DNA from 3 places in the Cetobacterium sp. ZOR0034 genome. Region 1 is predicted to be linked to each of the others. Evidence: riboswitches for the same ligand, from Rfam matches in the RefSeq annotation. Region 1 holds a riboswitch; each other region holds the start of a gene.

Region 1 (4,298 bases):
TTTAGGATCAAATTTTTGAATCTCTAAAGGAATATCAGCAGCAGTTAATTTAATAGTCATCGCATTGAAAATTTCTTGATTTAACATAATCTCCTCCAGTAAATAAAATATATTTAAGAACAGTAATTTATTACCTCATAAAGTCATAAAAATAAAATATATTCTATATAGAATTAGAATTAAAAAAATATACTGTATAAATAAAAATAAAAATAAAAAAAGTGAAAAAATTTTTTCAAAAAAAGATTGACATTTTCACATCAAATCTGATATTATCATTTCAAATAAAAAATTAAAGGAGGAAAGCAGATGACTATGAGAAGGATTTTAAGGACACAAACTAGAATTAACAAAAAGAATATATTTTTGTGTGCCCTAAAAAACAATCTCATTAATGTTGTTATGCTATAGATTTTTTATTATTCTATAAAGTTACAATTGTATTTTGAGTCAGTGTTTTGATAGCACTGACTTTTTTTATACTCAAAAATAAAATATATAAAAAATAAAAATTAGGAGGTAAGTATTATGAAAAAGATGTTATCAGTAGTTTTATTTTGTATTATGGGAGTTTTAGGTTTTGGAAATGATGTTTTATATGTGGGAACAAATGCGGAGTTTGCACCATTTGAATATATGGAAAATGGTGAGATAGTTGGATTTGATATTGATTTAATAAATAAGGTCGGAGAAAAAATAGGAAAGGAGATAAAAATAAAAAACATAACATTTGATGGACTGCTTCCAGCACTTCAGACAAATAAATTGGATTTAGTCATTGCTGGAATGACTATGACAGCTGAAAGAGAAAAGTTTGTAGATTTTTCAGATGATTATTTTGTAGCTAATCAAGTGATAATAGTACCTGAAAAGGATTCAACTATTGCAAATCTAGATGCATTAAAAGGGAAAAAAGTGGGAGTAGTATTAGGATATACGGGAGATTTGATGGTTTCAAAAATTGAGGGTATAGATAAAATCCAATACAATTCAGCACCGGGTGCAATCATGGCTTTAAGTTCTGGAAAGATAGACGCTATGATTCTTGATTCAGCACCAGCAGGAAGCTATATATCACAAAATAAAGGGTTGAAAGTTGTAAAAATTGATGCAGAAGAGGAGAAGTATGCTATAGCTGTTGCTAAAGGGAAAAAAGAGCTTGTAGAATCGATAAATAAAGCTTTAAAAGAGATAAAAGAAGAGGGAACTTACGACAAACTTATTATAAAATATTTTAACTAGGGAGGATATTAATGAAAGAAAAGGTTATTTTAGCGTACTCTGGGGGATTAGACACATCGGTTATAGTACCTTGGTTAAAGGAAAATTATGATTACGAGGTTATAGCTGTTGCTGTGGATGTTGGACAAAAAGAGGATTTTAAAGCCATTGAAGAGAAAGCTTATGTGACAGGAGCATCAAAATTTTATTTGGTGGATAAAGTAGAGGAGTTTGTAAATGATTATATATTTCCAACTCTGAAAGCTGGTGCAATATATGAAAATAAATACCTATTAGGAACCTCTATGGCAAGACCAGTAATAGGAAAAGCCTTAGTAGAGATAGCACACAAAGAAGGAGCGAAATATATTTCGCACGGGGCAACAGGAAAAGGAAATGATCAGGTTAGATTTGAATTAGCTATAAAGGCTCTTGATCCATCTTTAAAGGTAATAGCACCGTGGCGTATTTGGGATATAAAATCTAGAGAGGAGGAGATAGAATATTTAGAGAAAAAAGGGATAACTCTTCCATTTCATAAAAAATCTCCATACAGTAGAGATGAGAATCTTTTTCATGTGAGTCACGAAGGGTTTGATTTGGAATATCCATCAAAAGAGCCAAATTTTGAAAATGTTTTACAGTGGGTAAAAACTTTAGAAGCTGCAAACGAGAAGAGTGAATATATAACTTTAGAGTTTATTAAAGGAGTTCCAGTAGCTTTAAATGGAGAGAAGTTATCAGGTGTTGAAATCATAAAAAAACTTAATAAAATAGGATCAGAGCATGGAATTGGTGTTTTAGATATGGTTGAAAATAGACTGGTTGGAATGAAATCTAGAGGAGTCTATGAAACGCCAGGAGGAACAATTTTATACTTTGCACATGAAGAGTTAGAAAGATTGTGTTTAGATAAAGATACCTACCAAGAGAAAGTAAAACTTTCTCACGATTTTTCAAAATTAGTTTATAATGGACAGTGGTTTACAACTTTAAGAGCAGCTATTTCAGCTTTTGTAGATGTTACACAGGAGTTTGTGACAGGTGAAGTGAAATTAAAATTGTATAAAGGAAATATAATTTTAGCAGGAACAACATCACCATTTTCATTGTACTCAGAGGAGTATTCAACGTTTGAAAAAGATAGTGTTTACAACCAACAAGATGCAGAAGGATTTATAAATCTATTTGGTCTACCAATTAAGATTGAAGCCTTACTAAGAAAAAAGTTTTGACATTCTAAAAAAAAAATGATATTCTACCTTAAATTAATATTTTGATAGAGGTTGCGAAATTCAAAAGTAAACAAACTAAGATTTAGTAGGTCAGAGAGGTTTGTTGAAAGGGAAGTTCGCCGAAGTTCAACTTTTTCTACTAGAAAGATGAGCTGGGTGTATAAAGAAGATTTATACAACTGTCACCGAAATGGTGTTGTGCTATCGTAGATTATTATTTTAAGCTAACATAGTTGAAATGAGTTTTTCAGGCGATAGTTATTTTTTTGACTATCGTTTTTTTTATTATAATGTCATCGGAGGAGGAACTAATGAGAGTAGTAAAAAAATTTGGTGGAAGTTCAGTTGCAACAACAGAAAAAATAAAAAATATAGCTATGGATATAGCTAAAAATTATAAAGAGGGTGATGAAGTTGTAATTGTAGTTTCAGCAATGGGTAAGACAACGGATGCACTTATAAAGTTAGCTAAGGAGATATCGGATACCCCTGATGTAAGAGAACTAGATTCTCTTTTATCCACAGGAGAGCAGCAAACAACATCTCTTTTGAGTATGGCTTTAAAAGAGCAGGGGTGTAAGGCAATATCTTTAACAGGAGCTCAAGCAGGAATTAGAACTGGTGGAGTTCATACAAAAAATAAGATAGAGAGCATAAAGATAGATAGAATAGAAAAACATCTAAAAGATGGAAAAGTAGTTATAGTTGCGGGGTTTCAAGGTATAAATGATAATGGTGATGTAACAACTCTTGGAAGAGGAGGATCAGATACGAGTGCTGTAGCTTTGGCAGCAGCTTTAAAATGTGATTGTGAGATTTATACAGATGTTACCGGAATATTTGGAGTAGATCCTAGAGTTTATAAAAATGCAAAAAAACTAGAAAAAATTTCATACGAGGAGATGATGGAGATGGCAAATTTAGGAGCTGGTGTAATGGAGACAAGAGCGGTTGAGATAGGAAAAAAGTATGGAGTTAGAATATATGTTGGGCAAACTTTAGGGGTTGAAACAGGTACATATATTTGTGATAGCAATGAGATAATAGAGAAAAAAGCTGTGACTGGAATATCTATAAATAAAAATGTTATAATGGTAAATCTAGAGAATTTTTCAGGAGTACCTAAAAATGTAGCTACTGTTTTTAATAATCTAGCAAAGCATAGTGTAAATGTAGATATGATATCACAAAATGAGGTTCAGAATATAAAAGGAAGTATAGGATTCACTTGTCCTTTAACAGATGATCACTTTCTAAATAACTCATTAGAGGATATTAGAAAAGAGATTCCTGCAATAGAAGTTACAAAAAGAACGGGAGTTGTAAAAATATCTTTAGTAGGAATAGGAATGATAAGCAACTTTGGAGTAGCAGCAAAAGTATTTGAAGTTTTAGCAGATATAGATGCAGCGTTTTATCAGTGTACAACATCAGAGATTTCAATATCGTTAATCATAAAAGAGGATGAAGCGGTAAAAGTAGTAGAAAGACTAGCAGAAGTATTTTCAATATAATAGGAGGATAAAGCAATGTATAATATAGCGATAGTTGGAGCGAGTGGATTAGTTGGAGGAACATTTTTAAAAGTTTTAGAGGAGAGGGATTTACCGATAGATAATTTATATCTATTTGCATCAGCTCGTTCAGCAGGAAAAGAGGTTATTTTTAAAGGAAAAACTTTAGTTATAGAGGAGCTAACTGAAAATAGTTTCGATAGGGATATAGATATAGCACTATTTTCAGCAGGAGGAGATATTAGTAAAAAATTTGCGCCTATTGCGAGTGAAAAAGGTGTAGTTGTGGTTGATAATAGTAGTGCTTGGAGAATGGATAAGGATGTTC
Region 2 (4,298 bases), on a different contig from region 1:
TCTACACACATATGTAGTTCTTCTATAGATTTATTGTTTCCATGCATATGAACTCTTTTCGAAGGAAATCCAGATGAAAGAATTGTATATAACTCTCCTCCTGAAACAGCATCTATATGTAATCCCTCTCTATCTACAACTTGAGCCATTCCTTTTGACAGATAAGCTTTAGACGCATACACAACAGTTGTATTAAATTTTTCACTTTTAAATGAATTTTTTATATCTCTAATTTTCTTTTGTAGTAACTCTAAATCATATATATACAAAGGTGTTCCAAAATCCTCTTTCAATTTTTTTACTGAAATCCCACCTATTTCTAAAATACCATCTACATTTTTCATACTTCCTAAAAACTTCATCCCACTCCTCCTATTCAGTACAATTTATAAATTAATTTATTGATTTAATTCATACTCTTTTAATGATTTTTGTGCAAAGTTAAATCCTAACAATATCAACGGTACATTTATAAATACCATAACTAAATTCGTAAAATCACTTATTACCCAAATATTATCTAACTCCAATCCCGACCAAACACACATAACTCCAAACGGAATAAATATCAGAGATGATACCAGCTTCATTGAGATTAAAAATATCTTTTTTCTGCATATCTCAGTTGCCGATATATCTATAAATGCAATCATTCCTAGTATAGTCGAAAATGCAAACATCCCATAGCACAGAGAAACTATAAATTGAATAATTCCATTTAGTGATGCTGGTGATAGTACCTTTAATGATTCTATGAAATATCCTAACTTATCACTTCTTAAAACCTCAAAGTTTTGAGTATCTAAATTCCATATACTTGCTATAATTACTAAAAAACCTGAAATCGTACAAATTACAAATGTATCTATAAAAACTCCAAATTGTTGAACAAAACCTTGTTCTACTGGATGTTTTGCATCTGCTGCCGCCGCTGCCATAGTCACTGTTCCTTGTCCTGCCTCATTTGACATCAATCCTCTTTTTATTCCCTGTTGTAAAGCTATACCTATTGAACCTCCGAATAAAGCTGACGGACTAAAAGCTCCTTTAAAAACAGCTAAAAAGAAATATGGAACTTTATCTAAATTTAAAGCTATCAAGAATAAAGCTACTCCAAAATATAAAACTGCCATTATTGGTACTATGAAATCAGTTACTGCTGCAACTCTTTTTATTCCACCAAAAATTATTCCAAAGGTAAATATAATTATAGATACTCCTATAACTATATAGACGTTATCTGTTCTAGTATAAACTGCTCCTGTAATCTGACCTGCTAAGCTTCCAAATGCTGTAAACATATGGAAAACTTGTGACGGAAGAGTAAATAAAGCATAGAAGATATAAGAACCTGCTATTAGTAATCCTGCTAACTTACTATTATTTAGAAGTTTTCTTCCGTAGTACGCTATTCCTCCTACATAATCATCCTCATTTTTTTCTTTAAATATCTGTGCAAGGGTTGCTTCAACAAAACTTGTTGCCATTCCGAAAAATGCACTCACCCACATCCAGAATAGTGCTCCTGGGCCTCCTGCTAATACGGCTCCTGTAACACCCATTATATTTCCAGGCCCTATTCTTGTTGCACTACTCAATAAAAATGCCGCCATTGGTGAGATTCCAACTTGATTGCTACTTTTATTTTTTAAAATCTGCAAACTTCTTTTAAAATATCTTATTTGAACAAATTTTAATCTCATTGTAAAATACATTCCACATCCCATTAGCAATAATATCGCTAACGTAAAATTTCCTACTAAAGGAATATTTTTATAAAACTCAAAATTTCTTGGAAACTCCCATAAAAAATCGGTCACTGGACCTAAAAAACTAAAAACTTCATTCACTCTACTTAACTGTAACATTTTCTGCGCTCCTTTTTAAATAAAAAAACTGCCCCATAAAAATAAAATAGGCAGTTTTTTGTAAATTTTATAATATTACAAATAACGGATAGCACAACATTAGATATACTAATGACAGTTATATAGATATTATCTATATACCCAATAAAAGTTTTTGACATAACTTTTATTTCGGCAAACTTCCCTTTCATTTAGTTTCAATGCTTTGTCTAGCTCTACTAACTTACTTTTGTTGTTCGCTCCTCTACCTTAAAATTCTCTTAAATTGAATGAATAGTAACATTAAAAAAAATAAAAAGCAAGTTTTTTTATATATTTTTTAAATTTTTATTACAACTCCAGGTCCTAAAGGTATGCTAAAATATACCCAAATTATTGCTAAAATTATCCACATAATCAACATAGCTATAGTATATGGTAGCATTAAAGATATAACTGTTCCCACTCCTGAATCTTCTTCATATTCTTGAGTCAATCCTAATATAATTGGCATGTATGGAAAAAGTGGAGATATTACATTAGTTGTTGAATCTCCTATTCTATAAAGCATCTGAGTTAATGCTGGATTATATCCTAACATATAGAACATTGGAATAAATATTGGTGCTAGCAACGCCCATTTTGCAGACCCACTTCCTATAAAAAGATTTATAAATGCTGAAAGTAATATGAACATTATAAATAGAGGTATCCCTCTTAAATTTAAGTTCTTAAGCAAATCCGCACCCTCTACAGCTAAAACAAAACCTAATTTACTCCAATTAAAATAAGCTATAAATTGCCCTATCATAAATACCAAAACTATATAGCTCGCCATATCTTTCATTCCCATTGTCATATATCTCGGGATATCTGACATCTCCTTTATATTTCCAACTACTTTACCATACGTTATTCCACCAACTAAAAATAATATTAATAAAAGTGGAATAATCGAATTCAAAAGTGGTGAGTTCAATAAAGATCCCGTATTTGGGTTTCTTAAAAAACTATTTTTAGGATAAACTATTGCTACTAAAAGAACCAAATATATTCCAACATTTATTGCTGTTTTTTTCAAAGCATTTTTCTCTAAAATAGTAACCTCTTCTCTTTTTATAGTTTTTTTACCTGTATACTTTCCTAATCTAGGCTCTACTACTCTCTCAGTTATTGCTGTTCCTACAATAGCTAATAGAAATGTCGAAACTGCCATAAAATACCAGTTATCTACAACCGAAACTGTTATACTTGGATTTACTATTTTCATAGCCTCTGTTGAAATTCCTGCTAATAAGGCATCAGTTCCCGCCACTATCAAATTAGCACTAAATCCCGCTGTTGTTGCAGCATACCCAACCGCTATCCCTGCTAGTGGATGTTTTCCTAATGAGCAAAATATAAATGCTGAAATCACCGGGACTACTACTATCGCAGCATCAGATGCTATATTTCCACAAATACCTATAAGCATAATCATAAATGTAATAACTTTTGGTGAACTATTTAATATTGTATTTCTCATAAAAGCTGAAATTAAACCCACATGTTCAGCTAATCCAATTCCCAGAGTCATTACTAAAACTAATCCTAACGGAGAAAAACCAGTAAAATTTTTAATTGTATTCTGAAGCATAAAATTAATACCTTCACCAGAAAAAAGATTTTTTACTTTAACAACTTCATTCTTTACAGGATCTACAACTTGAACTCCAAAACTACTCAAAAGTGCTGACAGCAAAATAATAAATACACTTAAAAAGAAAAATAACATAAATGGATGTGGAATTTTATTTCCAACTTTTTCTATCCAATCCAAAATTCTGTGTTTTTTTTCTACACCAATTTTTTCCATTTAAACCCCTCCCATTTTTTTGTTTTAAATCAGTGTACTACTTGAGTATAAATTATACAACTATATTATTTTTATCTAACTCATTCATAATATAAATATGACAAAAACATAAGAAATATGGTATTAATTAAAATAATAAATAGTGAGGGAGTGATTTTATGTTAAACAATCTTAATACACATCGTAATTATCTTCATACAATACCTGAAATAGCTTTAAAAGAGTTTCAAACTTCTGAGTATATTAGAAAAATTTTAGATGAGGAATGTGTTGAGTATCATTCTATTGGAACGAGTACTGTAGCTTTTATTCCTGGTACAATTGATTCTTGCTTGGCTTTCAGAGCTGATATTGATGCTTTACCTTTAAAAGAAGAGAGTAACAATCCATTTAAATCTAAAATAGATGGTATGATGCACGCTTGTGGTCATGATGGTCATGCTGCAATGCTTTTAACATTCATTCAAGAGATAAAAAAATTAATAAACTCAGGTGTTAAATTACAAAAATCTTTAGTATTCATATTTCAAGCCGGAGAGGAAGGAGCAGGTGGGGCTCGTTTTATTGTTGCTGATGACTACTATAAATCTAAGAAA
Region 3 (4,298 bases), on a different contig from region 1:
AATCTGTATGAATCTCTCCAGCTGCCTTTGGTGCTGTATCTCCGATTCTTATAGTCCAAGCTCTTACTTCTTTAACTCCAGCCGTGAAATAAGTTTGTAGTCCTAATAACTTAAATCCAGCTCTTATCAATCTGTTTAATCCTGGTTCTTCTACTCCTAAAGCTTCTAAGAACTCTTTCTTGTCCTCGTCTTCCATCTCTTGTAACTCAGATTCAACTCTTGCAGATACTACTACTACTTCCGCTCCTAAGTTAGCTGCATAATCTTTTACTCTTTCAACATATTCATTTCCTGTTGCTAAGTCGTCTTCTGAAACATTAGCTGCGAACATCATTGGTTTCTGAGTTAAAAGTTGGTAAGTTCTTATTAACTCTTGCTCTTCTGGTGTTAAAATTAAAGTTTTTAACATTTTATATTCATCTAAGTGTGCTTTACACTTTTCTAAAACTGGCATTAAAACCATAGCTTCTTTATTTTTAGATTTAAATAACTTTGATTGTTTCTCGATAGCTTTTTCGATAGTTTCCATATCAGCTAAGATTAACTCTCCATTTATTATTTCGATATCTCTTATTGGATCTACACTTCCACTTACGTGAATGATATTTTCATCTTCAAAACATCTAACAACTTGACATATTGCAGCTGTAGTTCTGATATTTGATAAGAATTTGTTTCCTAACCCTTCACCTTTTGCTGCTCCTTCAACTAAACCAGCTATATCTACGAATTCAACTGTTGCATTTTGAACTCTTTGAGGATTAATTATTTTTGATAACTCATCTAATCTTGAATCTGGAACTGTTACCATTCCAACATTTGGTTCTATTGTACAAAACGGGTAGTTTGCCGCTTCCGCTGCTCCAGCTTTTGTTATTGCATTAAACAGAGTTGACTTTCCAACATTTGGAAGTCCTACTATTCCTATACCTATCATCTTAGAGATTCCTCCTGAAATTTTATTTTACTTTAGATTTTACCACATCTCTAACCTTTTGTAAATAAAAAAACCCTCACTTTATATGGTGAGAGTTTTTATTTTCTATGCCTCTTCAGCTACACAGCTAGTTTGTGTAGATTTTTTCAATCTTACTTTTGGTTCACTTGGTAATCCAAATCTTGGTATCAATCTATCTAATCCTGTCAATGTTGCAATTAGTATTGTTGAAACTGCTATTAAAGCTAAGAAGTTATATTTAATAATATCCATAGCTGTAAAGTTGTATAGTGGATAAACTGCTTGAGCAATTCCTAAGTAGAATCCTATATAAACATGCCAAGGTATTAATTGAGATCCAAATACTCCTAATGCATCACTAAATGTTGCATTTCTAAGTCTTAATGTTTCTATATCCTCTTCTGAACCTTCTACATTTTTCTCAACAATCTCTCTAATGATTGGTCCCATAGTTACTATTTGTGCCATCTCATCAGCTAATCCTGCATTTCCTAAGATTGATAATAATCCATTACAGAACATTAATTGTCTTACATTTCTTGATACTTTTACTACTATATTAGATAGTGGTCTAAATGCATCCATCAATTTCATTATTCCACCGAAAGCTGCAACCCACATCATCATTACAATTACCCAAGAACCCGCTCCTTCAAATCCAGAGTAAAGTAAATCTAAAAATGCTCCAGTATTTTCAACTGTTCCAGCTATTAATCCCAATCCGTAAGCTGAGAATATTCCAATAAACAAACAAAGTAGTGTTGTTAATCCTTTGAAAGCTGCTATTAAAACAAGCACTAAAGGTATTATCATATATGTTGGAACACCATCTTTAACTTGATTTAAAAGTGTAACTGCTGACTCTCTCTTTTCAGCTAGAACTGTCCAAACCTCTTCTGGTATCTGACCAATCGCTGTTGCTGCATCCCCAGTTGTTGTTGGTAATCCCATCGAAACTCCAGCAATATAGAATGCTACTATTCCTAGAAGTAAAACTAATCCTGACCAATATCCTTGATGTCTAATTCTTTTTATAACTTCAACTTTTTGAATTCCAGAACTAACTATAGTTGTATCAGATATAAGTCCTATATTATCTCCGAAACATGCCCCTCCTGCTATCGCTCCAACTGTTAAAGCTATATTTCCACCAACAATATGGTTAAGCCATAAAAATATCGGTGCACACGCTGCAAATGTTCCCCAGCTTGTTCCTGTTGCTATAGATAATACTGATGTAACAACTATTCCTACAACTGCTACAGTTCTTCCTGTAAGTCCAACATTCAATGCTAAGTTTATAATTGAAGCCCCTACTCCAGTTGACATAAATACTTCAGCCATTGCATAAGCTACCATCAATATAAAGAATGCTACTTGCATCTCTTTTGCATTATTTATTACTGCCTCTATTATATCATTCACTTTTTTCTTCTCTACAAATCCTGCTACAAGTGCTGCATAAACTGTTGCTATAGGTGCTGCTATAAGAGCGTCATATCCCATAAACATAAGTGCTGCCAATACTGCTACTGGACTTAATTTCAATAGTTCAATTATTGTGTTCATCCTAAAACCTCCAAGTTATTTTTTTAGTTCCTCTGAAATTTTAGGTAAAAAAAACTACCGTATAAAAAATACGGTAGCTAATCTGCAAAATATATCACAAATTTTTGGATAGCACAACACTGATTTCTCAGTGACAGTAGTATAGATATTCTCTATACTCCCAACAAAGACTTTTGACATAATCTCCATTTCGGCAAATTTCCCTTTCTTTTAACATCAACACCTGTCCGGCTCATTTAAAATACTCATGTTATTTGCAACCTCTACCTAAAATATTAAATTGTTCGAAACTTTTAAATTATAGTATCATTATTTGTTTGCGATGTCAATTATTTTTTTATTAAAGAAACACCGTTCATTTCAGCAGGTTTCTCAATATTTAAGATTTCTAACATCGTAGGTGCTACGTCAGCTAGTTTACCGTGGTTTAACTCACCTTTAAAGTGATTCGAAACGTAGATAAATGGTACTTCATAAGTTGTGTGAGCTGTAAATGGTTGATGAGTTGTTGGATCTTCCATCTTCTCAGCATTTCCATGGTCAGCTGTAATTAACACAGTTCCATCTAACTCAAGAACTTTATTTACGATAGCTCCTACTCCCTTGTCTACAGCTTGAATAGCTTTTACAGCTGCATCAAATACACCTGTATGTCCAACCATATCTGGGTTAGCAAAGTTCATTATAATAACATCAAACTTATCAGAGTTTAAAGCCTCTAAAACTTTAGATGTTAATTCTGGAGCTGACATCTCTGGTTGTAAATCATACGTAGCAACTTTTGGAGAAGCTACAAGTATTCTTTCTTCACCATTGAACTCAGTTTCTTTTCCTCCATTAAAGAAGAATGTAACATGAGCATACTTTTCTGTCTCAGCTGTTCTTAATTGAGCTAATTTATTAGCAGAAATAACTTCTCCTAACGTATTAACGATATCTTTATCTTCATAGATAACTTCAGCATCTATAGTACTTGCATATTGTCTCATGCAGTAGAATTTAGGCTCTAAAGCTTCTCTTTCAAATCCTACAAACTCTTTATCAACAAAAGCTCTAGTTATTTGTCTAGCTCTATCTGGTCTATAGTTAAAGTTAACAATTACATCGCCTTTTTTTACTATTCCATCTGCTGATAATAAAGCTGGCGCTATAAACTCATCTGTAATATTTGCAGCATAAGACTCTTCAATAACTTCTATAGCTGTTTTATTTGTTACAGGTAACTTTCCTACGATTGCATCATAAGCTTTTTCTGTTCTATCCCAGTTTGTATCTCTATCCATAGATAAGTATCTTCCAGAGATTGAAGCTATTGTTCCTACACCTAACTCTTCAGTTTTAGCAACTAAAGCTTTCATGAACTCTAATCCAGATGTTGGAGCTGTATCTCTTCCATCCATGAACGCATGAATATAAACTTTAGTTAATCCAGTTTTTTTAGCCATTTCTAATAAACCGAATAAATGATTGATGTGAGAGTGAACTCCTCCATCAGATAAAAGTCCCATGAAGTGGATGCTCTTATCATTTTCTTTAGCATAGTTGAACGCTTCTACAACTTTAGCTTTATCGTAAAACTCACCATCTCTGATCTCTTTTGAAATCTCTACAAGTGGTTGATAGATTACTCTTCCAGCACCTAAATTTAAGTGCCCTACTTCTGAGTTCCCCATTTGTCCTTCTGGTAATCCTACAGCTTCTCCTGAAGCTTTTATTAATGTATGTGGATAACTATTAAATAGTCTTTCGAAATTTTCTGGTTTTGCTGTTG

Evidence for each region. Region 1 has a riboswitch for lysine ahead of L992_RS11640 (aspartate kinase). Riboswitches for the same ligand answer to the same signal wherever they lie in the genome.
Region 2: it holds a riboswitch for lysine, as region 1 does, so the genes downstream of both, L992_RS01390 (sodium:alanine symporter family protein) here and L992_RS11640 (aspartate kinase) in region 1, are expected to answer to the same signal.
Region 3: it holds a riboswitch for lysine, as region 1 does, so the genes downstream of both, L992_RS11240 (Na+/H+ antiporter NhaC family protein) here and L992_RS11640 (aspartate kinase) in region 1, are expected to answer to the same signal.

The regions. Positions count from the first base shown of each region.
Region 1 covers NZ_JTLI01000072.1:13,698-17,995, forward strand. Annotated here, with positions in the region: gene L992_RS11625 (urocanate hydratase) at 1-87, opposite strand, end outside; gene L992_RS11630 (basic amino acid ABC transporter substrate-binding protein) at 529-1,242, shown strand; gene L992_RS11635 (argininosuccinate synthase) at 1,254-2,456, shown strand; lysine riboswitch at 2,494-2,668, shown strand; gene L992_RS11640 (aspartate kinase) at 2,768-3,970, shown strand; gene L992_RS11645 (aspartate-semialdehyde dehydrogenase) at 3,986-4,298, shown strand, end outside.
Region 2 covers NZ_JTLI01000004.1:9,346-13,643, forward strand. Annotated here, with positions in the region: gene lysA (diaminopimelate decarboxylase) at 1-362, opposite strand, end outside; gene L992_RS01390 (sodium:alanine symporter family protein) at 399-1,868, opposite strand; lysine riboswitch at 1,950-2,123, opposite strand; gene L992_RS01395 (AbgT family transporter) at 2,188-3,702, opposite strand; gene L992_RS01400 (M20 family metallopeptidase) at 3,861-4,298, shown strand, end outside.
Region 3 covers NZ_JTLI01000067.1:21,148-25,445, forward strand. Annotated here, with positions in the region: gene ychF (redox-regulated ATPase YchF) at 1-937, opposite strand, end outside; gene L992_RS11240 (Na+/H+ antiporter NhaC family protein) at 1,043-2,527, opposite strand; lysine riboswitch at 2,629-2,801, opposite strand; gene gpmI (2,3-bisphosphoglycerate-independent phosphoglycerate mutase) at 2,857-4,298, opposite strand, start outside.